Regions from separate parts of the Shewanella sp. BJSY2023SW007 genome, predicted to be linked through region 1. Evidence: predicted binding sites of a transcription regulator. Region 1 holds the regulator's gene; each other region holds the start of a gene.
What was found. Region 1 encodes ArgR, which controls arginine synthesis, uptake and breakdown. Its sites were predicted from a motif close to ANTGAATANNTATTCANT; they were not measured.
Positions count from the first base shown of each region.

Region 2: the regulator ArgR is predicted to act here: its motif matches at 5,138-5,155, upstream of argA (amino-acid N-acetyltransferase).
Region 3: the regulator ArgR is predicted to act here: its motif matches at 3,257-3,274, upstream of ACMHXE_RS09620 (YjiH family protein).

Region 1 covers NZ_JBKORL010000073.1:442-8,392, reverse strand. Annotated here, with positions in the region: partial or broken gene ACMHXE_RS11790 (ABC transporter permease) at 1-640, shown strand, start outside; gene ACMHXE_RS11785 (ABC transporter ATP-binding protein) at 637-1,680, shown strand; gene ggt (gamma-glutamyltransferase) at 1,953-3,596, shown strand; gene ACMHXE_RS11775 (Dyp-type peroxidase) at 3,695-4,630, shown strand; gene argR (transcriptional regulator ArgR) at 4,692-5,162, opposite strand; gene mdh (malate dehydrogenase) at 5,448-6,383, shown strand; gene ACMHXE_RS11760 (DUF4124 domain-containing protein) at 6,461-6,904, opposite strand; gene pssA (CDP-diacylglycerol--serine O-phosphatidyltransferase) at 6,995-7,897, shown strand.
Region 2 covers NZ_JBKORL010000095.1:57,941-65,891, reverse strand. Annotated here, with positions in the region: gene ACMHXE_RS16515 (MG2 domain-containing protein) at 1-4,557, opposite strand, end outside; gene argA (amino-acid N-acetyltransferase) at 5,227-6,546, shown strand; gene rho (transcription termination factor Rho) at 6,654-7,919, opposite strand.
Region 3 covers NZ_JBKORL010000063.1:30,598-38,548, reverse strand. Annotated here, with positions in the region: gene ACMHXE_RS09635 (U32 family peptidase) at 1-239, shown strand, start outside; gene ACMHXE_RS09630 (hypothetical protein) at 276-983, opposite strand; gene ACMHXE_RS09625 (methyl-accepting chemotaxis protein) at 1,510-3,054, shown strand; gene ACMHXE_RS09620 (YjiH family protein) at 3,345-4,703, shown strand; gene ACMHXE_RS09615 (two-component regulator propeller domain-containing protein) at 4,841-7,951, shown strand, end outside.

The sequences.
Region 1 (7,951 bases):
CAGCCTAACGGTCGCCGCCATCAGCAGTGTATTGTGTTTGCTCTTGGCTATCCTCTTGATGTTCATTCGCCGCCTGAGCCCGCGAAAGTGGGACATGTTGCCATCCCGTCTGGTCAGTACCGGCTATGCACTGCCGGGCACTGTGCTGGCGATTGCCGTGCTTATTCCGCTGACCTGGCTCGATTTCAGAATCGATGATCTCTACGCCCTGTTCGAGCGTCAAGGCCCGGGGCTGCTGTTCACCGGCAGTATCGCCGCCTTGGTGCTGGCGTTTTGTATTCGTTTTGCCGCCATTGCCATCGGCAGTATAGAGAGCAGTTACAAACGGCTGTCGCCTTCTTTGGATATGGCGGCCATCAGTCTGGGCAAGACACCGGGTAAAGTACTGGCATTAATCCATCTGCCATTGCTGCGCAGCGGTATTTTTGCCGCTCTGCTGCTGGTATTTATCGAGGCGATGAAAGAGTTGCCGGCTGCCTTACTGCTAAGCCCTGTAGGGTTTCACAACCTGGCCACCCAAGTGTTCCAATACGTCTCCGATGAGCAGTTGGAGCAGGGGGCGTTGGCGGCTATTGTTATTGTGTTGGTGGGGCTGGTGCCCTTGATTTATCTCAACCGTTCGCTGGAGCAAAACAACTGATGTCGACCCTGAGTGTCAAGCAACTCCATAGCCATTATGGCGCCCAGCAGGTGCTCAAAGGGCTGAGCATTACTTTGCAAGCCGGTGAAATTGCCGCTCTGCTCGGACCCAGTGGTTGTGGTAAAACGACTCTGCTCAGAGCCATTGCCGGACTGCAGCCGGTCTCCGCCGGTGAAATTCATATCAGCGGCCGTGCAGTAACCACGGATAAGCTGCAGGTTCCGGGAGAGGAGCGTGGCGTGGGGATGATCTTTCAGGACTATGCCCTGTTTCCCCACTTGACGCTCGCGCAGAATATCCTCTTTGGTGTCAAGGGATTGAATAAGGCGCAGCGCCTGAGCCGGCTTGAGGAGATGTTGGACTTGGTCAAGCTCACCGGGCTTGCTGAACGTTATCCCCACGAGTTGTCCGGCGGTCAACAGCAGAGGGTGTCGATTGCCAGGGCGCTTGCCTATGAGCCTGAACTGCTGTTGTTGGATGAACCCTTCTCCAACATAGATGCCCAGGTACGCGGCGAGCTGATGCTGGAGATTCGCGCGATCCTCAAGAGCCGTAACGTCAGCGCCGTATTTGTGACCCACAGTAAGGATGAGGCCTTTGTTTTTGCCGATACCCTGGCGCTGTTTGAAGATGGAAAAATAGTGCAGCAAGGTAGTGCTGAAACTCTCTATGCCAACCCGGTCAATCGCTATGTGGCGGACTTTCTCGGCAGCGGTAATTATCTTGAGGCCAAGGTCAGCTGCGAGCACTGTGTCGATACTCAAATCGGCCGCCTTAAAAGCTCTTTGCCCCATGGTTTGCCACTGAACTGGCAGGGCGAGTTGTTGCTGCGGCCACAGCAGTTGGAGTTACGTCCCGACGAACAGGGGCTGGCCGTGGTTACCGAGCGGCGTTTTCTGGGCAATGTTTGCCATTATGATGTGCAGCAAGAGGGAGTCATACTCGAGGTTCGTAGTCATCAGGTACAGTTTTCTCCAGGGCAGAGAGTCAGGCTGTCGGCACTGGAACATCCGTTGGTGTTGTTCGGTAATGGCTGTTAACAACAATTGTTTCATAGGTTTGCTGTGGGTGATAATTTGTTTGTCTCTGTGTTATACCAAACAATCGGTTTGATTGAATTCACCATAGGTATTCACTGAACCCCGGACTCGCCCATGCGCCGCTCCGGGATGAGAGCGGAGGCGAGATGCATAACCACAGCAATAATAAAATGCAGGACGTACAAGGGATACGGAATATCAGCAACAGCTCATGCCGTCAGCTGTTACTCGGCGTCATTGGGAGTTTGACTGTTTTCTGCAGCACGGGAAGCATGGCGATGGACAGAATCACGGGCGCGGCCTTTGCGAGCCGCTCTGAAGTCTATGCGGTCAATGGTATGGCGGCAACCAGCCAACCACTGGCGACTCAGGTGGCGGTCGATATTCTCAAACAAGGTGGCAGCGCCGTGGATGCCGCGATTGCCGCCAATGCCATGCTGGGGTTGGTGGAGCCTACAGGCTCTGGCATAGGCGGCGATCTTTTTGCGATTGTCTGGAGCGCCAAAGAGCAGCGGCTCTATGGGCTTAATGCCTCTGGCCGCAGTCCGGCTTCTCTGACGCTGGAGATGCTCAAGGCCAAAGGGCTTGAGCAGCTGCCGCCTTATGGGCCTTTGCCCGTATCCGTGCCCGGTGCCGTGGATGGCTGGTATGAACTGCATGACAAGTTCGGCAAATTGCCCATGAAGGATAACCTGGCACCGGCTATTCATTATGCCCGTGAAGGATTTCCGGTTTCCGAGCTCATCGCCTTCTATCTGGCGCGCAGCGGTGACAAGCTGGCCAAATACCCGGGGTTTAAAGAAACCTATATGCCAGGTGGCCGCATGCCGGCCGTCGGTGAATTGTTTCGAAACCCGGCTTTGGCAAACAGCTATGAAAAAATTGCCAAGGGGGGCCGGGATGTCTTTTACAAAGGAGAGATAGCCCGCAGTATTGCCGCTTATATGCAACAACAGGGCGGTTATCTTTCCTATGAAGATCTCGCTTCTCACAAGAGTGAGTGGGTCGAGCCTGTATCGGCTAATTATCGGGGCTATGATATCTGGGAGCTGCCGCCCAACGGCCAGGGGATAGCGGCACTGCAGATCCTTAAAACCCTGGAGCCATTTAATCTCAAGGCCATGGGGTTGGGCAGCGCCGAATATGTGCATCATTTCGTGGAAGCAAAAAAGCTGGCGTTTGCCGACCGAGCCAAGTTCTACGCCGACATGGACTTTGCCAAAGTGCCGGTAGCCTCACTTATTTCCAAAGAATACAACTACGCCAGAGCCAAGCTTATCGATGCTGACAAAGCCGCCGCCAGCGTTGAGCCGGGTAATCCCAATCTTTTACACGGTGATACCATCTATCTCACTACCGCCGATAAAGAAGGCAATATGGTGTCCCTCATCCAGAGCAATTATCGTGGTATGGGCTCAGGCATGACGCCTCCGGACTTGGGATTTGTGTTGCAGGACAGAGGCCAGCTGTTTGATCTCACTCCTGGGCGTGCCAACTCCTATGCACCGGGTAAGAGACCGTTTCATACCATAATTCCGGCCTTTGTCACCAAAGATGGCAAGCCCTGGCTCAGCTTTGGCGTCATGGGGGGAGCCACCCAACCCCAGATGCATGCCCAGATCATGATTAATCTGATTGATTTTGGCCTCAACCTGCAGGAGGCGGGCGATGCTCCGAGAATACTGCATACAGGTTCCAGCCAACCGACCGGCGAGCAGATGACAGATGGCGGTTATATCAGTCTCGAGTCGGGCTTTTCCATGGAAACCCGCCGTGAGCTGATGAAAAAGGGGCATACTTTGAGTGATTCTCTCGGGGCTTTTGGTGGTTATCAGGCCATAGGCGTCAATGTTGAAAGCGGCGTTTATCGGGGAGCTTCCGAGTCCCGTAAAGACGGGCAGGCATCAGGTTATTGAAAGTAATCGGCAAAAACGTGCGTGAGCTAATTCAAATTAATGCTCAAGTTGCGGATAATAAGGCCGAAGATGAATTAATCTGAAAGGGTAGATTGCAAATGGATACACAGGTTATGCCACGGGAACAGCTGGGGATCTGCGCAGAGGGAAATCTGCACAGTGTTTATCTGATGTTCAATGCCAACGAAGGCGGGGAGTCACAACTGCGTCCTTGCCTGGCCAATGTCGCCCAGTATTTGTATGAGCTGGCAGATCAGTATGCTGACAGTGCCTTTAACGCCTTTGTGGCGATTGGTGCCAATTTTTGGGATCATCTCTATCCGGGAAGCAGGCCAACTGAACTCAAGCCATTCCCTGCTATGGAGTCGGGTAACCGGGATGCGCCGGCGATAGAGTTCGATATTTTTATTCACCTGCGTTGTGATCGCCTGGATATTCTTCATCTGGTGGCCAATGAGGTCAATGAAATGCTGGAAGGCCTGGCCGAGCTGGAAGAGGAGGAACGTGGGTTCCGCTTTATGGACAGCCGCGATCTGACCGGTTTTGTCGATGGTACAGAAAACCCCAAGGGCAGAGGTCGTCAAGCTGTAGCTCTGGTAGGCGATGAAGACGATGCATTTCGTGGCGGTAGCTACATTCATGTACAGAAATATGTCCACAATTTGAGTAAGTGGCATAGACTGCCGCTGAAAAAGCAGGAAGACATCATAGGCCGCACCAAGCAGGACAACATAGAGTACGCCTCGGAAGATAAACCCTTGACTGCGCATATCAAGCGGGTAAACCTCAAGTATGACAATGGTGAGCCGATGGAGATCCTGCGTCAGAGCATGCCTTATGGTTCTGTAAAACAGCAGGGGTTGATGTTTATCTCTACTTGTAAGACACCAAGCCATTTCGAAAAGATGCTTCACAGTATGGTTTTCGGTGACGGAGAAGGACACCATGATCACCTGATGCACTTTACTCAGGCGGTAACAGGCTCCTCTTTCTTTGCCCCTTCTCTGGATTTTATGATCCAGTTTGATGATTAATAATGCGATAGCGACAAAAAACGCCCCTCAGTGAGGGGCGTTTTTTTATGACATCTTCAACTCAGTCTGTGTAATTGAACAGCGATTTCACAGTTTCCAGAGTTTCATCAATGGTCTTGATGCTGGAAGGGCAGATAAAGATAGTGTCATCACCAGCGATAGTGCCCAGAATACCTTCTGGCTTGCCGATGGAGTCCAGCAGCCTGGCAATTAACTGCGCCGCGCCCGGGCTGGTACGTACCACTATCATGGCTTGGTTATGATCTACATCCAATACCAGATTCTTCAGCGGGCTGCCGGCGGTAGGCACTCCTAGTTCGGCCGGTAAGCAGTAGACCATCTCCTGCTTAGCGTTACGGGTGCGCACTGCACCGAACTTGCTCAGCATGCGCGAGACTTTGGACTGGTTGATATTGGCAAAGCCTTCGGCTTGCAGTGCATTGACTATTTCACTCTGGGAGCCGAAGCGCTCCTCTTTAAGCAGAGCCTTGAAGGTTCTGATTAGCTCATCCTGATTTTTGCTTGCTTGCATTATCTTCTTCTGTCGTTATTCAGAAAATCTCGGTCATTCTGCATATCAAACGGATAAGTGTCAACAAATACCCAAGATGTCTGCATAAAAATGCAATGCAGGTCATTGGGGGGGGAAAAGAAGCCTCAGTGGGCAGTAGAAAACGCTGAAGTTAATTCAGCTTTTGATGAAACAGAGTCATATGACTAAGGGATAATTGCTATTTTTGTGACGATCCTTTAATGTTGCGCCATCACAGAATTAGATCTATGTCACACATAATTCCGAGAATTGACGGAGATAACTATGAAAGTTGCTGTACTAGGTGCTGCTGGTGGTATCGGCCAGGCTCTTGCCCTTCTGTTGAAAACCCAATTACCTGCCGGCTCTCAGCTGTCACTTTATGATATCGCCCCCGTAACGCCTGGGGTTGCCGTGGATCTGAGTCATATCCCGACAGCAGTTGAAGTTAAAGGTTTTGCCGGTGAAGACCCAACACCCGCACTGGAAGGTGCTGATGTGGTGCTGATTTCTGCCGGTGTTGCCCGTAAGCCTGGCATGGATCGTTCTGATCTGTTCAATATCAATGCCGGTATCGTCCGTAACCTGATTGAAAAGGTGGCTGCGACTTGTCCCAAGGCGCTGATTGGTATTATCACCAACCCAGTGAACACCACTGTGGCAATTGCTGCTGAAGTACTGAAAAAAGCCGGTGTTTACGACAAGAACCGTCTGTTCGGTGTGACGACTCTCGATGTCATCCGCTCTGAAACCTTTATCGCCGAAGCCAAAGGGCTGAACGTTGCCGATGTTAAAGTCAATGTGATTGGCGGCCACAGCGGTGTGACCATTCTGCCTCTGTTATCTCAGGTTGAAGGTGTCAGCTTCTCTGATGAAGAAGTTGCTGCCCTGACCAAGCGTATTCAAAACGCCGGTACTGAAGTGGTTGAAGCCAAAGCCGGTGGCGGCAGCGCGACTCTGTCCATGGGCCAGGCCGCTTTCCGTTTCGGTCTGTCGCTGATCCGCGGTCTGCAGGGTGAAGCCAATGTGATCGAGTGCGCCTATGTTGACGGTGGCAGTGAGCACGCTGAATTTTTTGCCCAGCCAGTGGTGCTCGGCAAGAATGGTATCGAAAAGGTTCTGCCGTATGGTGAGCTAAGCGCGTTTGAAACCAATGCCCGTGACGCCATGCTGGATACCTTGAAGGCGGATATCAAACTGGGTGTAGACTTCGTTAAGTAAGTCGACTCCGGGAATAACAAGGAGCGCTTCGGCGCTCCTTTTTGCTACTAGAACCTATTCTACTCTGGCCTTGCTGGCTAGTTTCTTTGGCAAAACAGCCGAATTCTTTCCTGCTGCTCCTTTATCTGCGCCTGCCGTTCTTCTTCTGTCATCTTAATCATTTCACCTGAGGCGTCATCTTTACGTTGTAGTCTGGTGTGGGTATTGAGGACATCCAATTGGAATTTGGACTTATCACAAATAGCCTGAGCCTGGGCCGCATCTTTCTCCTTGATCAATTTGGCTTGTTTCTCAGACTCTGTCTCCTGCACAACGTCATCTTTTCGCTGCGGCGCGACCGTGCCAATTCTGGCGGGTTGCAGATTTTGGCTGTCCAGTTCGGTGGCTTGCCGCTGTGGCGGCGGCTCTTGGCTGTAGTGGGTGACGCCATTTTCATCGACCCAAGTATAAATGGGCGTTGCCGAGGCAGCGTTGGCTCCGAGTAATGCCAGCAGAGCCATAAATAGGCTGATCTTTATCATTGTCTGTTTCCGTTTCTGCAGGGTGAGCTTGTCTGAGCAAGTGTGTTATCTTTGCCGCTATGAGTTTTATTACATCATCAGGTTAAGTGTATGCAAAATTTATCCAAGCCAACAATAAAAACCCGTGGCATCTATCTATTGCCCAATCTGATGACAACGGCAGGATTGTTCTCGGGCTTCTATGCTGTTATCGCTTCCATGAATGGGCACTTTGAGGCATCGGCTATTGCTGTATTTGTTGCCATGTTATTTGATGGACTGGATGGTCGTCTGGCGCGTTTGACCAACACTCAGAGTGCCTTTGGTGCCGAGTACGACTCGATGGCAGATATGGTGTCCTTCGGTATGGCTCCGGCCTTGATAGCCTATAACTGGGGGCTTTCTGAATTGGGCAAAATAGGTTGGTTGGCGGCGTTTATCTATTGCGCCGGGGCTGCCTTGCGTCTGGCGCGCTTCAATACCCAAGTAGGAGTGGCCGATAAACGTTTCTTCCAAGGGCTTGCCAGTCCGGCCGCAGCGGCTCTTATTGCCGGCAGTGTCTGGTTGGGGCAGGGCTACGGCGTCTCAGGGCATGATATAGGTATATTGGTGGCCCTGGTCACGGCCGTTGCCGGTCTGTTGATGGTGAGTAATTTCCGCTATCACTCCTTTAAAGAAGTCGATTGGCGCGGCAAGGTGAACTTCCTGGTGATTCTGCTGGTAGTGGCCGTATTTGTGGTGATCTCGGTTGAGCCTGCATTAATCCTCTGTCTGCTATTTTATCTCTATGCTCTCTCGGGGCCTGTGGTTACCATTCGCAGCGTTAGAAAACTCAAGGTGTCTCATGTTTTGGGTGATGACGACGAGACAGATGATAGTGATGGCAAAGCATCAACTGCAGAGGGTTCTCCCACTTTCCATGCCCGAGATAATAAAGATAGCGATAACAAAGAAAGCGCCGAAGAAAAAGAAGATACGGGAGATAAAGCGAGTCTAGACAAGCTCAAGTCATGATTCTCTCGTGATAGTGATAACTTTGGGCTGCCATTTCAAAAGGCTTTTACTCTG
Region 2 (7,951 bases), on a different contig from region 1:
CTTGTCCAGTAGATCCTGGGGCACGGGGTAACCCTGGGCCTTGGCGTCCAGCAGCATGTCTACCACATACAAGGCCACCATAGGCTCGACTATCGGGTTGGCGGCCCAGAGACCGAAGCCGCCGCTGCTGTTCTGGCGGCTACGCAACTGGCCAATGAGTTGGTTAAAGTCATTGAGATTATCCTGGGGCTTGCCCAGCAGCAGTGCCGGTACGGCTTTGGATACCAACTGCTCGGTACAGGCGTGAGGATAGTTGTCCAGATAGTGGCTCAGCCCCTGAGCCCAAACCAGCGGGCTGTTGCCAAGGGCCGCTTCCACCTTGCTGAACGGCGTAAACAGCTGACGGTCAAGTTTGAGCTTGGCTTCGGAGCGGTCGAGCACAGCCGTGGCCAGGGTCAACCGGTGGGGCGTTAACGGCCGTACCGAGATGCTCTCGCTGATCTTGAGCTCGCCTTCGCTGGTGGCCAGCTTCCAGTGGAGCTCCCCTTGACCCAGATTTTCACCTGCCTTGACGGCAAAGTGCGCCGTGGCCTCACGGCCCGGTTCGATATGGAACTGCTGCGGTTGCAGGTCGCTACGAAGGGCGCCGCTCAGGTTGAGGGTCAGGGTAACATCCTGCGCCTCGGCTTCTGTGTTATAGAGTCCCACAGTAACATCGGCGGTGTCGCCGGGTGCCAGGAAAGCCGGCACATTGGGGCTCATCACCACAGGCGCCTTGACCGCGACACTGGCCTCGCTGGTGCCTATGCCGCCTTCGGTGGCACTGACGGCAAAGAAGCGGATACTGCCGTTGAAGCTGTCGGGCACTGTATATTGCAGCCGCTGCTCTCCGGCGGCCAACTCACGAATACCCGACCAGTAAACCACAGGCTTGGCGCGCTTGCGCTTGAAGGGGTTGAGGTTGGCTGCCAGCAGCGCGGCGGCGTCACCTCCGGGTGCGGCCTGGCGCATCAGCACCTTGAGATCCGGCAGCAGCAGGTCGAGAATTTGGCTCGAATCTACGCTGAGAGCCTTCTTGTCGAAGAAGTGCGCCAGCGGATCCGGCGCTTCATAGCGGGCCACCTGCAAAATACCGGCATCAACCCCGAATACCACGACTCTGGCTTTGCTTGGCAGCTTGAGGTCGATATCCAGTTGCGTCCCGGGTTTTACCTTTTCCGGCAGGCTCATGGCGATGGCCTGACGCCGCTCACCGAGATCCACCTTAAAGGGTTTCACGGCATAGGACAGCGGGCTCATAAAGACTTCTTCCGAGTCCGGTGCCCGCAGGAACTGCACATTGATATAGGCATTGCCCTCAATGCCTTGCGGCAGGGTAATGCTCTGCAACGAACGGGTGCTGTCGGCCTTGAACCATTTGAAGGCGTAGACCTTGTCTCTCTCTATGGTGATGAGTCCGGCGCCGCTGTAAGGGGCCTGAATCGCCACCTGAATGCTTTCACCCGGCAGATATTCTGCCTTGTTTAGCGTCAGTTCCAGCTCGGCGTTGCGCTCCAGCGTGCGACTGGCGTTGCCACTGCCGGCAACGCTGTAATCTATTTGGTTCAACTGGCGGCCGTTTTCATCCAGCAGTCGCAGGCGGTAATCACCCGGCTCCCTGGTGTCGAGTTCCAATTGGCCACCGCTTGCGGCCAGACTCAGGGCAGTGCTGCCCAGCAGTTTGTCTTTGCGGCGCGATTCATAGCGGTAGGTGCCGTCATTCTGTTTCACCAACACAGACACCCAGCGCCGGGCGATACGCTCGACTTTGAGCTCAGTAGCCACACCTTGAAGGTCCTGGCCAACGGCTTGCAGGTTGAGCACACGCTTGCCGTCTTTGCTGATGAAGTCCAGATCGCCATCGCTCTTGTAGCCCAGTAACCAGTCGGCATCGGATACCAGTAGCTGGTCTTGGGCGCTGACACCGTGGCCTGAACCGGCTTCAAATACCCGAGCCAGCAAGTGCAGCTTGTAGGTGCTGCCGGTAAAGCGGTCCAGCGCCAAGTCCAGGCTGGCCTTGCCTTCGCCGTCTGTGGTGGTTTCGCTCAAGTCTTCGCGGAACGATTCCTTGAGCTTGCCCAATACCCCAAAACGATAGCCGGGCCAGGCTTTGAAGCTGATATCGGTTGGTGACAGCACCATCTCGCCGCTGACTCGGCGATCGCTCGCCGGGCCGCCGAAGAGTTGCTCGGCCAAGACCTCGGCCTTGAGTTGCTGCGGCGTGCGCCAGCCTTCAAACTGCTTGTCGGTGCCCAAGTCGGTGCCCAAATAGACTCGCACCTTGATACGATCCGGCTCGAAGTCGCGCACCTTGAATGTGACATCACCAAGACGCGTGAGGCGGTATCTGTCTTTGATAAGGGACAGAGTGGCGAGATAGTCACCGGCAACCGCGGTTTCACCGGCGCTGAAGTCCAGGCTGTCAAAGCCGCTGCCATCGAGTTTGAAGGTGCGATCCAGCACGGTTACCCCGCGGGGGTCGGTGATCTGCATTTTCACCGGCAGGCCACCCAGGGCGGTACTCCAGTCCTGCCCCCGCACCAAACTGGCGATATGAGCCGTCTCACCGGGGCGATATAGCCCGCGGTCGGTGAAGAGGTAGGCTCTCAGGGCGCCGGGATCGTCGCTTTCATAGCTGCCGCCGGTGTCGAAACGGGACAGATTGAGCTGGCGACGCCAATCAGCCAAAGGTAAGAAGGAGAGATCGCCATCCTTTTCGACCCGATAGTAGAGCGGGGTCTTTTCCCGGCGCAGATCGCCAAGCTTGGCAAAGCTTGCATGACCGCGTTCATCGGTTAAAGCCTCGGCTACCGGCAAACCGTTGCGGCCGATGACGGCCACCCGGGCTCCTGCCACCGGAGTCCCCTTGCCGAGGGATTGCACGAACAGATCCTGGCTGCCATCACGGCTGCGTTTGGCGAGTATGCCCAGATCTGTCACGACCACAAAGCGCAGATCGTGGGCCTCGGTTTGGTAATAGTCGAAGGTTTGGCTGTCTCTTTCATCGGCCGGAGTAAGCTTGACCACAAAGATGCCGCGCTTGTCCTTGAAGAAGGGCTTGAGGTCGACGCTGCCGTAGAGCGTCTTGCTGGGATCGCGCCCGGCAAGCTGTTGCTTGAACACCTGACGGGTGACCAAACGGTCGAAATCTGTGTTGTTGAGGTAGGGCTCGGCAAAGCTGCCCGAGCTTTGATCTATCAGGGCATTGAGCTGATCAGGCAGTAACTGGGCGACCTCAATCTGCACCTTTTGTACCCCTCGGGCCAGATAGCCGAGGCGTTGATCGTCGTCCAGAGTCAGCAAGGAACCTTCGCCGAGGAAATTGAGCGCCTTGGGATATTGCGGCATTCGCAGCACAGTCAGCACGGCATCGCGGGACAGATAACCCCCTTGGCCTTCGACTTCCTTATCCACCATTACCGCCACGTAGCGATCGACCGGAGCTTTCAGCTTGAAGCTGTGCAACTGGTTGAGGCCTTCGGCACCGGGGATCTGGGTCAAGGTCAGTTTGTCGGCCTTGGCCAGCACCTGTTCGGTGACATTTTCCTGATACCAGTGACGGCTTCCCTTGGGATTTTTCAGCGGCAGCAACCAGGCATGTACCTTGCCTTGAAGCGCTTCGTCGTTGACCGGACGTGAGCTTTCCATTGTCAGTACCGGCTCGGGTTCATCCTTGTCGTTGTAGGCGAAGTTGACCTGAGCCTGTTTAAAGCTCAGCTGATAACGGCCGGGAACCTCTACTTGCCATTGGCTCTTGCCTGCCTTGTTGCCGCCGCTGGCCGCCAGGATCCCTTTGCTGACTTCCAGGGTTACAGTGCTCTGCTCAAGTGGTGTGGCGAGCGCAGGAGAATGTATGTAAGCGAACAGATGCTTGTCGTCGAAGGTGACTTCGGTATCGCCATTGCCGCTGTAGGTCAAGCCGGGGCTCAGCAATATCGCCAGTTGGGGTTTGACCGAGGTCGTATCCACCGGGTGGCTGAAGGCCAGGGTGGCGACCAGCTTTTGAATACTCGGCTGGGCCGGATCCTGGTACAGACGCCCATCAGAGATGGTGGCGGTGAAGGCGGCTGTGCTGAATTCGCTCTGGTATTTATCCAGTAAGATATGGTCTGCCAGCAGCTGCTTCTTATCCAGGCTGACCGCGAACTTTTCCGCAATCGGCCAGTCGTTATCCGGAATAAATTGCAGATGCTTGTCACTGGCCCAGCGCCACTGCCCGGCGAGTTGGGGGCTGAGGCTGACGCCTTTGGAGACTGGTTTGCCTATGACGTCCAAAGGTGCGACCGAACCACTGAAGGTCAGGGTCAAGGGAGCGACCTGAGGTTTGGCTTGGTGGTAATCGGTCAGCCTCGGCGCCTTGAGCGTATAGTGTAGGGTATAGGGCTTGGGTAAATGCTGATACCAATACCAGCCACCCCAGCAAAGCACAGTCAGCACAGATAGCAGCAGTAAGCTTCCCAAGGCTTTAAAGGGATGCTTTATGCACCAATGCATCCAGGGCGGCGCTTGCCAGTGACCAAAAACCGCAGCGAGAACTCGCCAAACTACCGAGAAGAAATTTCCTATAAGCTGTCCCATCGTTCCGTGTCCTTGCTGTGTCTCGTAGCGCTATCGCCAACTTGGCTGACGTTTTAAAGATGTCGGTCGCCGATGTCAATCAGACCGGGCCGATGCTGTGATGCCCTATTCGATATCGCCTCTGCAACTGAGGCTATATGGTACAGCAATCAGCCTGATTTTGATCCGCGTTTGAATTCAAAATTGATAATCGGGCGGCAGTTGTTTAGATATTTGCAGAAACTCTCCTTCCAGGTACGAGCCCGCAGGCAGCACGTCGGCACTTGGGGTTTGACTTTGGATTCTATATTCGCCGCATCTATAACTCTTACCTGTAATGTTTCTTGTTTGGGAAGGCTGAGTTGCGGGCCCTGTCTATCTGCCCATCGACGATAGCAAACCTTATGGCGCAGGTTCCGGGTCGCTGGAGGGTTCATACATTCTCAACAGATCCCTGCTATACCTTTCTTTGCGATAACTGGAACCCTGGCTGTGAATGTTGACTCGATAGTTGTCTTTGGAAAAGTATTTGGAGATTGCTTGTCCTGCATGTGAATGGTTAGGAGTTGAAATGGTCGTATTTGCAAACAAATGCTTTTTAAGTGAATTTAAATGCATTATTATGTTGTTCGTGCCACAGGTGTGGCATTCATTTCTGCCGGCTTTAACGAGTGTGAGGTAAATCCCAAGGTGCGTACCACAGAATTGGTTGATGGTTTTCGTCATTCTGCTCCCTATGTCAATGCCCACAGGGGCAAGACATTTGTTGTGATGTTAGGAGGGGAGGCACTGGCTCAGCCTAAGTTTCGTTCCATCATCAATGATGTTGCTTTGCTGCATAGCTTGGGGATCAAGGTGGTATTGGTTTATGGCGCCCGGCCGCAGATAGACGAATCCTTGGCTCATCATCAGATTGAGCCCGCCTACCATCAAGGTGTACGGATCACCGACGAAGCGACTCTTAAGCTGATTAAGCAGGTGGCTGGTTCTTTGCAGTTTGATATTACTGCCAGGTTGTCCATGAGCTTGTCGAACACACCTATGCAGGGAGCTCAGATCAATGTGGTTAGCGGTAATTTTGTGATTGCCCAGCCTTTGGGGGTCGACAATGGCATTGACTATTGCCTCTCCGGCAAGGTGCGCCGTATTGATGTTCAAGGGCTTAAGCGGCAATTGGAAAATAACTGCATCATCCTGATGGGGCCGATAGCAGCTTCGGTCACCGGCGAGAGTTTTAATCTCACCGCTGAAGAGGTAGCGACTCAAGTAGCAATCAAGCTTAAAGCCGACAAGATGATAGGCTTCAGCTCCCAGAACGGTATTTTGGACCGTAATGGTGATGTGATTGCCGAACTGATGCCCAACGATGCCCAGAAAATTCTCGATAAACTGGCCGGCCAGGGTGAAGGTTGCGTCGGCACTATGGCGTTTCTCAAGGCCAGTATTGATGCCTGTCGCAGTGGCGTACCCCGTTGCCATTTGGTCAGCTATCTGGAAGATGGTGCCCTGTTGCAGGAATTGTTTTCTCGTGAAGGTATAGGTACCCAGATAGTCACTGAGAGTGCCGAGCGTTTACGGCGCGCATCCATTGCCGACATTGGCGGCATACTCAACCTGATCCGCCCGCTGGAAGAGCAGGGTATCCTGGTGCGTCGCTCCCGCGAACAACTGGAGATAGAAATAGAGCAGTTTATGCTGATTGAGCGTGATGGCTTGGTGATAGGCTGCGCGGCGCTTTATCCCTTTGAAGAGGACAATGCCGGCGAATTTGCCTGTTTGGTGGTACACCCTGACTATCGCGATGCCGATCGTGGTAGTTTGCTGCTGCAAAACATTATAGGCCAGGCCAAGGTACGTGGTTATTCCAGGTTATTCGCGTTGACGACCCGCAGCATTCATTGGTTCCTGGAACATGGTTTTGAATTGGTGGAGGTGGATGCTTTGCCTAGCAAGAAGAAGCAGCTTTACAACTACCATCGCCGCTCGAAAATCTTGGCGCTCGACCTGTAAGAATCAACTTGTTTGACATAACACCATTCAGTTAAACAAACTTTGACTGAATGGTGTTAATGGGTGTCAGAGCAGGAACGGTCCGATTGGGACCGTTGCCTTTTACATCAAGACTTGGTGCGTTTCATCGCAGTGAAGAACTCTTCATTGGTCTTGGTCATTGCCAACTTGTCGATCAAGAATTCCATCGCGCTGACTTCATCCATAGGGTTGAGGATCTTACGCAGGATCCACATCTTCTGCAGCTCATCCGGCGTGGTTAGTTTCTCTTCACGACGGGTACCGCTGCGGTTGAAGTCAATGGCAGGGAATACCCGTTTTTCAGCGGCCTTGCGTGACAGATGCAGTTCCTGGTTACCTGTACCCTTGAACTCTTCGTAAATCACTTCGTCCATCTTGGAGCCGGTATCGATAAGCGCAGTGGCGATAATAGTCAGGCTGCCACCGTTTTCGATATTACGGGCTGCACCGAAGAAACGCTTGGGTCTGTGCAGCGCGTTGGCATCCACACCACCTGTCAGCACCTTGCCGGATGAAGGCACAACCGTGTTGTAAGCACGAGCCAGACGGGTGATGGAGTCCAGCAGAATCACTACGTCTTTCTTGTGTTCAACCAGGCGCTTGGCCTTTTCGATAACCATCTCTGCAACTTGTACGTGACGGCTTGCAGGCTCATCGAAGGTGGAAGCGATCACTTCACCCTGAACCAGACGCTGCATTTCGGTGACTTCTTCAGGACGTTCGTCGATCAGCAGCACCATCAACACTACTTCAGGGTTGTTGTAGGTGATTGATTGGGCAATGTTCTGCAGCAGCAGAGTCTTACCGGCTTTGGGTGGCGCAACAATCAGCCCACGCTGGCCCTTACCCACAGGTGAGCAGAGATCCAGAATTCGGGCTGTGATATCTTCGGTGGAACCGTTACCACGTTCCATACGCAGACGTTCTTCTGCATGCAGTGGGGTAAGGTTTTCAAACAGGATCTTGTTGCGAGAGTTTTCAGGCTTGTCGAAGTTAACTTCGTTAACTTTCAGCAGAGCAAAATAGCGTTCGCCTTCTTTAGGGGGACGTATTTTGCCGAAAATGGTGTCACCCGTTCGCATGTTGAAACGACGGATCTGGCTTGGAGAAACATAAATATCATCGGGACCGGCCAGATACGAACCATCGGCACTGCGCAGGAAACCAAATCCATCCTGAAGTATTTCCAGAACGCCGCCGCCGAAGATGTCTTCACCGCTCTTGGCATGGGCTTTCAATATAGAGAAGATGATATCCTGCTTGCGGGCACGAGCCATATTCTCCAGCTTCATTTCTTCGGCCAGTGCGACTAAGTCTGCAATAGACTTGTTTTTTAATTCAGTTAAATTCATTTTTGGTGGGTCTTGTTTCACGCGACAAAGCT
Region 3 (7,951 bases), on a different contig from region 1:
TATTGCGACTCAATGGTATCCAGACTCAGTCGGCAGGCCGCTGCGATCTCAGACGGGATATTCCAGAAATGGAACGTTTGGGCGTTGACTGGTTCAGGGTATCACCGGATGGCCATGATTCTATCGCTCTGGCGGAATCTTTACGGCAAGATGCAGGGAGTGAAGTCGACCCTGAAATAGGCAAAGAAGCCTGTAATGGATACTGGCACGACGCGCCAGGCATGGACTATAGACGTTAGGTCTTAAGCAAGCCGGTACTTTGGACTTTCCAGCCTTTAATATGGACTTTCAATAGGCTCCTGTTCATCGGGAGCCTCTTTTGTACACAGCAGCAAACACAGAACCCAGAGCATAAAACTACCGAGTCCCAGCCATACGAGCACCGCCGGTAACCAAAAATCGGGCCGCGGTAATTGCAGTACCAACTCATAGTAAAAAGGATTGTCCCCCTCGGTAATACCAAGCTCCAGATATGGCAAAATCAGAAAAGCCCCCAAACTGATGCCGCTGATAAGCGCCGGGATCAAAGTCCATAAGGTTGCTGCGACAAAGGGACGTTGCACTAGATAAATTAAATAACAACCTACGCTGATACTGCCAAAGATGAAAAACCACTTCAGCATCATAGTGTGGAGGTGATAGACATTGACCGGGAATAAGCCCACCCCGGCGAGCGCCATGCAAGTCAGAGTCAAACTGAGATATAGAAGATGACCACTCAATTGGCGAGATAGCTGCAGGGTAAACAACCAGCAGAGTACCAAACTCAAGCTGCCGAAGAACAGGCCACCATTGAGAACCACAGCCAAAGATGAATGACCATAACTGCCCAATTCACTCAAACTGTGATTGAGTAAACTGAAGTCCCGCCCATCGCTACTATGATAGCCCCAGACAACCAACCCCAGGCCCAGCAGCAGTCCAAAGAGTCCCAGCAAACCAAAGCTCAACGCCATTCTTGCCAGTCTCTGTCTTCTTAACATGCCAGTGTTTGCCCCGGATTAGGTTTCTGCAGTCTAACTTACATGCTCCAGATTTTTTTTAAAGTCCGGGCAAGGTCTTTTTGCGTTACTGATCGCTTATTTACCCGAGTTTAAACAACAAAAGTCGCTCCCGGTCGAATTATTGCATTTTGGCGTCAGAGTATAGATTCAGGTTCGTTGATGCTCTGGCATATTCAGTAACTAACTGATGATATTGATTCTAATCGTCAAGATGATGACAACCACGTAAATTGTTATGACTTATCCAAGGGCAAAAAAAGCGGCAGCAGATTTCACTGTAGCCAGCCGATAGTCTGTCTGTTTATAGCGTTTTATCCCGGCCAAAACTCTGACCGCCGAATTTTACAATTAGTATTCATATCAATGATATGCAAATACTGGTTTCTAGAATATTTGTCAAAAAAGCACTCACTCCAATAACCACAAAAATGTTATGCTTATCACACTTAAAGTAATAATAAGGCCCGGATCGACATAGGGCCACTAACTCTGAGCCGGAATAAAGATGTCCAGAAGGAATTCCACCACTACAGACAGGGAAGTCTGTCTGCAATCCACCGACGAACTCATCTCTACTACAGATCTTCGCGGCGTTATCACTTACGTCAATCCTGCCTTTGCCAAGATATCGGGTTTCTCTGAAGCCGAGTTATTGGGCCACAGTCACAACCTGGTTCGCCATCCCGATATGCCCAAGTTGGCCTTTACCGAAATGTGGCAATGCCTCAAGGCTGGCCAATCCTGGCGAGGGTTGGTCAAAAATCGTTGTAAAGACGGTGGCTTTTATTGGGTCGATGCTTTCGTGTCTCCTATCTTTGAGCAGGGAAAAATCATTGGTTATCAATCCGTCAGAGTTAAGCCAAGCCAAGAGACTGTTAAGCGGGCCATCAAAGTTTACCGCCGCCTGAACCAAGGGAAAGTAGTTAAAGATCCACTGACGCTGACACAAAAACGCTTACTTTCAGCACTGATGGCCGGGGCAGGTCTGCTGCTCTGTGGTTATATTTGGGGTTGGGGCGTGATGTTGGCCGGAGCCATACTGATGGCGCTCAATCTGGCAATCTTCTATGACGAAGCCTTTCGTATTCCCGCCCGACTGATAACACTCAAGCAAGAGTACGACTCTGTCAGTCGCTTCATCTATGCCGGGCACGATACCTCATCTGTGCTCGAATTCCAGTTACAACGTAAAGCTGCCATGCTTCAAGGCGTATTGGGCCGGACTCAGGATCAGGCGCTTAAAACCAATGATATTGCCGCTCAATTAGTGGTGGCCACCGAGCAGGCCAGAGTCGGTATGGATCTGGAGCAGCAACAGATGCATCAAATTGCCAGCGCCATTGAAGAGTTGCACGCTACTATCAGCGAGGTAGCCGACAATACCCGAGCAACTTCTGGCCGTATAGATGAGGCTTATGGTCTCTGCCGCCAAAGCCGAGATGTGATGCATCAGAACAGCGAACATATTCTCCACCTGGCCGATGATGTAGCCAGAGCGGCTTCCAATGCCAAGCATCTGAACGATGAAGCTCAGCAGGTTGCCAATGCCATGTCGGAAATCGATGCCATTGCCGATCAAACCAATCTACTGGCCCTCAATGCGGCCATAGAAGCAGCCAGAGCCGGTGAGCAAGGACGCGGCTTTGCCGTGGTCGCCGACGAGGTCAGAGCCTTGTCGGCTCGCACCCAAGAGTCCACCAAAAGCATTTCAGCCAGCATAGAGACTATGTTCAACATGCTGACCAAGTGGGCCACTGAGATGGAAGCCAGTAGACAGCAAGCACAGAAATGTGCAACCGAAGCATTATCGGCAGTTGAGTCCATCAACACAGTTAACCAGGGAATGAGTGAAATACACGATCTCGCCAGACAAAATGCCGTGGCAGCCACCCAGCAGGGGCAAGTGGTACAGGAAATAGCAAACGGCATCCAGATGATTCATGGCGCCACCAATGACAACGTTTCTGCCCTAGGTCAAGTAGAGCAAGCCGTATTGCAATTAAAGGCCAGTGCCGACAGGTCACTAAATCTGAGACAAACCTTCGGTTAACGCTCAAGCCCGGATCCGGCTTGAGCAACAATTATTTAACTATTTATTTTTGAAGACTTTTTCATTAGGAACTGCTCAAACAATAATTACGCAAAGACTGCTAATAACTATGCTGTTGTGATCAAAGAGACAGAACTGACAGCGAATGAATTTACATAGCCGCATTAAGGGGGTAATCTTGCCCCCTTAAATTCTGGGGCTGGCTGAATGAAAATGCATCCAAAGCCAATATTGCCCCTGGCGAGTAATTTTTTACTCATTCATTAGTGTAAATTCAGGGTGTAACAAACGTGGCAAGCGAAAAACAACCCCGCAACATAGCAACCATACTCACCTTCCTGGTGCCATCTCTGCTCGGTGTCTTACTCTTTATGACACCTATCAGTTATAACAACGAACTGACGATCCCTGTAGCTGTGTTGGCCGGTGAACTCAAAAGTTTGCTCAATGATTATTTGACCGGCATAATTTGCGCCATAGTGGTATTTATGGCCACGGCCAGTGTGTTGGTAAAACTCCTTCGTCCCGGCTTCGTTCGCCACAGCAAGTTTCTCAATTCCCTGTTGAATATCAGCCCTGCCTGGCTCTTGGTCAGAGTGTTGGGAGCTATATTTATCTGCCTGACCTTCTTCCAGGTTGGCCCAGAGATGCTCAGAGCGGATTCCACCGGCGCCTTGGTGATGAATGACCTGCTGCCGCTGCTCTTCTGTGTGTTCTTTTTTGCCGGTATGTTCCTGCCTTTATTGCTCAACTTTGGCCTGCTGGAACTCTTCGGTACCTTGCTGACCAAATTGATGCGGCCGGTGTTCAACCTGCCGGGACGCAGCGCCATCGACTGCATGGCCTCTTGGCTCGGGGATGGCAGTGTCGGTATTCTGCTAACCAGTAAGCAGTATGAAAACCGCTTCTACACCCAACGTGAAGCGGCGGTTATCGGCACTACCTTCTCGGCAGTCTCCATCACCTTTACCCTTGTGGTGCTCACTCAAGTAAAACTGCAGGCGATGTTTGTGCCCTTTTACCTGACCGTCTGCCTGGCCGGTATTGTTGCCGCCATAGTTGTACCCAAGTTGCCGCCGCTGTCACGCAAGAAAGATGTCTATGTTGATGGCAGCCCCAGGCAGATAGATGATGAGTCGCTGCCCGAAGGCCATAACTCCCTGTCCTGGGGGCTGGATCTGGCGCTCACCAAGGCAGCCAATACCGGCGGTATATTCAAGGTGCTCTCCGAAGGGATAAAGAATGTCATCGATATGATCTTCGGGGTGCTCCCTGTCGTAATGGCTATAGGCACCATAGCTTTGGTCATCGCCGAATACACCCCGGTATTTGACTATCTCGGCATGCCTTTTATTCCGCTGTTGGAATTGATGCAAATTCCCGAAGCCACCCAGGCCTCCAAGACCATAGTCGTTGGCTTTGCCGATATGTTTATCCCCTCAATTCTGGCCACCAGCATAGAAGCCGACATGACACGTTTTGTGATTGCGGCGCTGTCGGTCACCCAATTGATCTACATGAGTGAAGTAGGCGCCTTGCTTATCGGCAGCAAGATACCGGTGAAAATTTGGGAGCTGTTCGCAGTCTTCCTGCTGCGTACCCTGGTCACCCTGCCGGTAATTGCCGGAATGGCACATCTGCTGTTCTAGGGACAATGTAACCTAACCTCCCGACAACGGCCGCTACATGCGGCCGTTTTATTTATAAGCACTAGAATGTGCTGACAAAATTCGCATTTGAGCCACCAGCATCTACACTGAAAAAAGTTCGTTTTTGAGGCTTTTCGGTGAAAATCTCTGCGCTTCTACTCCTTTTTACGGCACTTTGGTGTCTCGATAGCCTGACGCCGTCATTGGGCTATCGCCCCGTCCTTGAGCAATTTCAGGCCGAAGACGGCTTGTCGATGAATACTGTCAATGACCTCGCCACAGATGATCGCGGTCATCTTTGGATAGCCACTCAAGCCGGATTGAACCGTTTCGATGGTGAACACTTCAGGCTCTACAGTAAGCAAGACGCCCCCTACGGTCCCAGTGGCAATCACATTGAAAGGTTGCTGTTTTCAAGCCAAGATGAGCTGTGGTTGCTGACCTTGAGTGATGGCTTGAATCTTTATCATCCGGACAGTGGTCGCTTTGAAATATTGGGTGCCGAAGCCGATCTGCCGCTGACCGGGATCCGCGAGCTGGCAGAAGACAAGCAAGGCATGCTCTGGCTGCTGATGGATGATGCCAAGGTTTGGCGCTACGACCCCAAACGCCGCCAACGCCTGGGTAGCCAGCAGCTTCAGACCAATGCCGTTTCACAACTGAGGTTTTATGCAACGCCTTCCGGCGACTTGTATCTTGCAGGAGACTCGCTCTGGCAGCTGGATGACAGCAAGTCATGGCAACAGATGACAATATTGCCAGCACTTGCTCAAGTCGAGTCTCTGATACAGGCCAAAGACGGCAGTTTATGGCTCGCGGGCAAAGGAGCACTCTGGCACTGGTCTTTGGGAACCGAAGTTGTACCTTACTCCATCAACCAACTTGGCGATGCCGGCATTCGACATATGGTTTTGGATCCACAGCAACGGCTCTGGTTGGCGGTGGATAAATTCGGTCTAGTGCGGTTTACACCTCAAACCCGGGAGCTTCTTTGGCAACCAAACAGCGATGGCAAGACCATTCAGACGCTGCATCTGGATGACAGCAACCAACTTTGGATAGCAACCAAGGGAGCCGGTCTCGGTAAGCTGGATCTCAATCAGGAAGCCATGGGAAAACTGCTCCCCAACAGTTTCGAAAGCCACAACCTGGGTAATGGCGATGTCAGAGCGATTTTTCGCGATCATCTGGGGCAACTCTGGGTCGGCACCGCCAGCGGCCTTTATCAGGCACTGGAGTCTGACTCGGGCAAAATTCAAGGCTTCAAACCCTCGCCGCTGGCAAGCCAACTGCTGGATAAGGCCTTTATCGGTTTTATCAAAGAAGACAGTCAGGGCCGGCTGTGGATTGGCACCCGGGGCGAAGGCTTACTGATCTTCAATGCCGAGCGCGACAGCTATCTGCACTATCGCCATCAGGCCAATGAACCTGGCTCACTACCGGCCAACACCCTCTACAGTTTAACCTTTGATCAAAGTGGCATCGCCTGGATAGCCACCAAAGAAGCCGGAGTCAGCCGTTATCTTGGTATCGAAAAAGGCTTTGCCGCGCCGGATGCCACGCCGCTGCCCAAAACAGAAACCACCTCGATACTGGAGGATGACGGCGGCAATATCTGGATCACCAGTTACGGTGAAGGCCTATTCAGGCTCAAGCCGGATGGCAGTGTATCTCATTGGTCCACAGATACTGAAATTCCTCTACCCAGCAAGCACCTGTTTTCCATCTATCAACACCCGGATGGACAGTTATGGATAGCGTCCAGCGACGGCGTATTTTCATTCACCCCACATAGCGGGCAGTATCAAATGTTTGACCGCCAACACGGCCTGATAGGCGATGTCGCCTACCTGATGCAACATGATGCCGACAACAAACTTTGGATTGGCAGCGCCAGCGGTCTGTCATGGTTGGATCCCGCAGCAGGCACAAGCCGGAATTTTGCTTATGAAGATGGCTTGCAAGCCAACGAGTTCAACTTTGGCGCCGGGTTTCTCGATAGGGACGGTAGTCTGTTTCTCGGCGGTGTAAAAGGCCTCAACCATATTCACCCCTCCGCTATAACCGCAAGGAAACCACCTGAGCAGCCGATCATAGATGAACTGCAGGCGCTGGGGCAGACACAAGAGCACGCACCAAAACCCTGGAGCCGACAGAAACTGGTTCTGGGGGTTGATGCCTTGCCGCTGAGTCTCAAATTCCACAGCCCGAACCTGCATCACGCCAGGCATCTTGAGTATCAATACAAGCTCGAAGGCTTGCAGCAGGAGTGGCTCAATACCCAGGGGGCCAGAACCGCCTTCTTCCCGACGCTCAAACCCGGTGACTATCGCTTTATGGTCAGAGCCGTGGATGTTGACGGCAATACCAGCCCGGCGCAGAGCCTGCAGCTGAGCATAACCCCCAGGCCCTGGCAAAGCCCTTGGGCTTATACTATTTACAGCTTATTGCTGCTGAGCCTGATATTTGGCTTTGCCTATAACAGGTGGCAGAAGTTTATTGAGCAACAAAAGCTGCTGCAACAAGTGGCGAGCAGCGAGCAAAAGCTGCAACTGGCACTTATCGGCAGTGGCGATGAGTTTTGGGATTGGGATCTGCGAACGCAGCAGGCCAAGCGTAATAACGCCTTTCTCTGGTATCCCGAGCCCGAAACCCACCTGAAAGATACGTTGGAGCGCTGTGTCCATCCAGAGGACTTGCCGCTCATCTGGCCCGAGATTGATGCCTGCCTTCATAAAGGCCGGCAAGAATTTGAACTCAGCTATCGCGGCAAAACCCGTGATGAGCGCTGGCTTTGGGTACTCAATCGTGGCCGGGTCATGACCAGGGATCAAAAGGGGCGCCCTTTAAGGATTACAGGAACCATCAAGGATATTCAGAAACTGAAAGAAACCGAATCGGCACTGCGCCGCTTCAATCAGGAGTTGGAGCTGAGGGTTAAACAGCGCACTGAAGCGCTGCAACAGAGCAATGATGAACTGAACCACACCCTGGAAGCGTTACAACTGGCGCAGTCTGAACTGCTGGATAAGGAGAAAATGGCCACTCTGGGTGGTCTGGTTGCCAGCATCACCCATGAAGTCAACACTCCCATAGGTATCTGTGTCACCGCGGCTTCGCATCTGGCGGAGAATGTTAAAGCCTTCAACAAACGCTTTTACGCCGAGGATGTCGATCAGCAGGATTTCGAACAGTACCAGAATGAAGTGGTCGACTGCAGCCGTCTGATGCTGACCAACCTGGAGCGC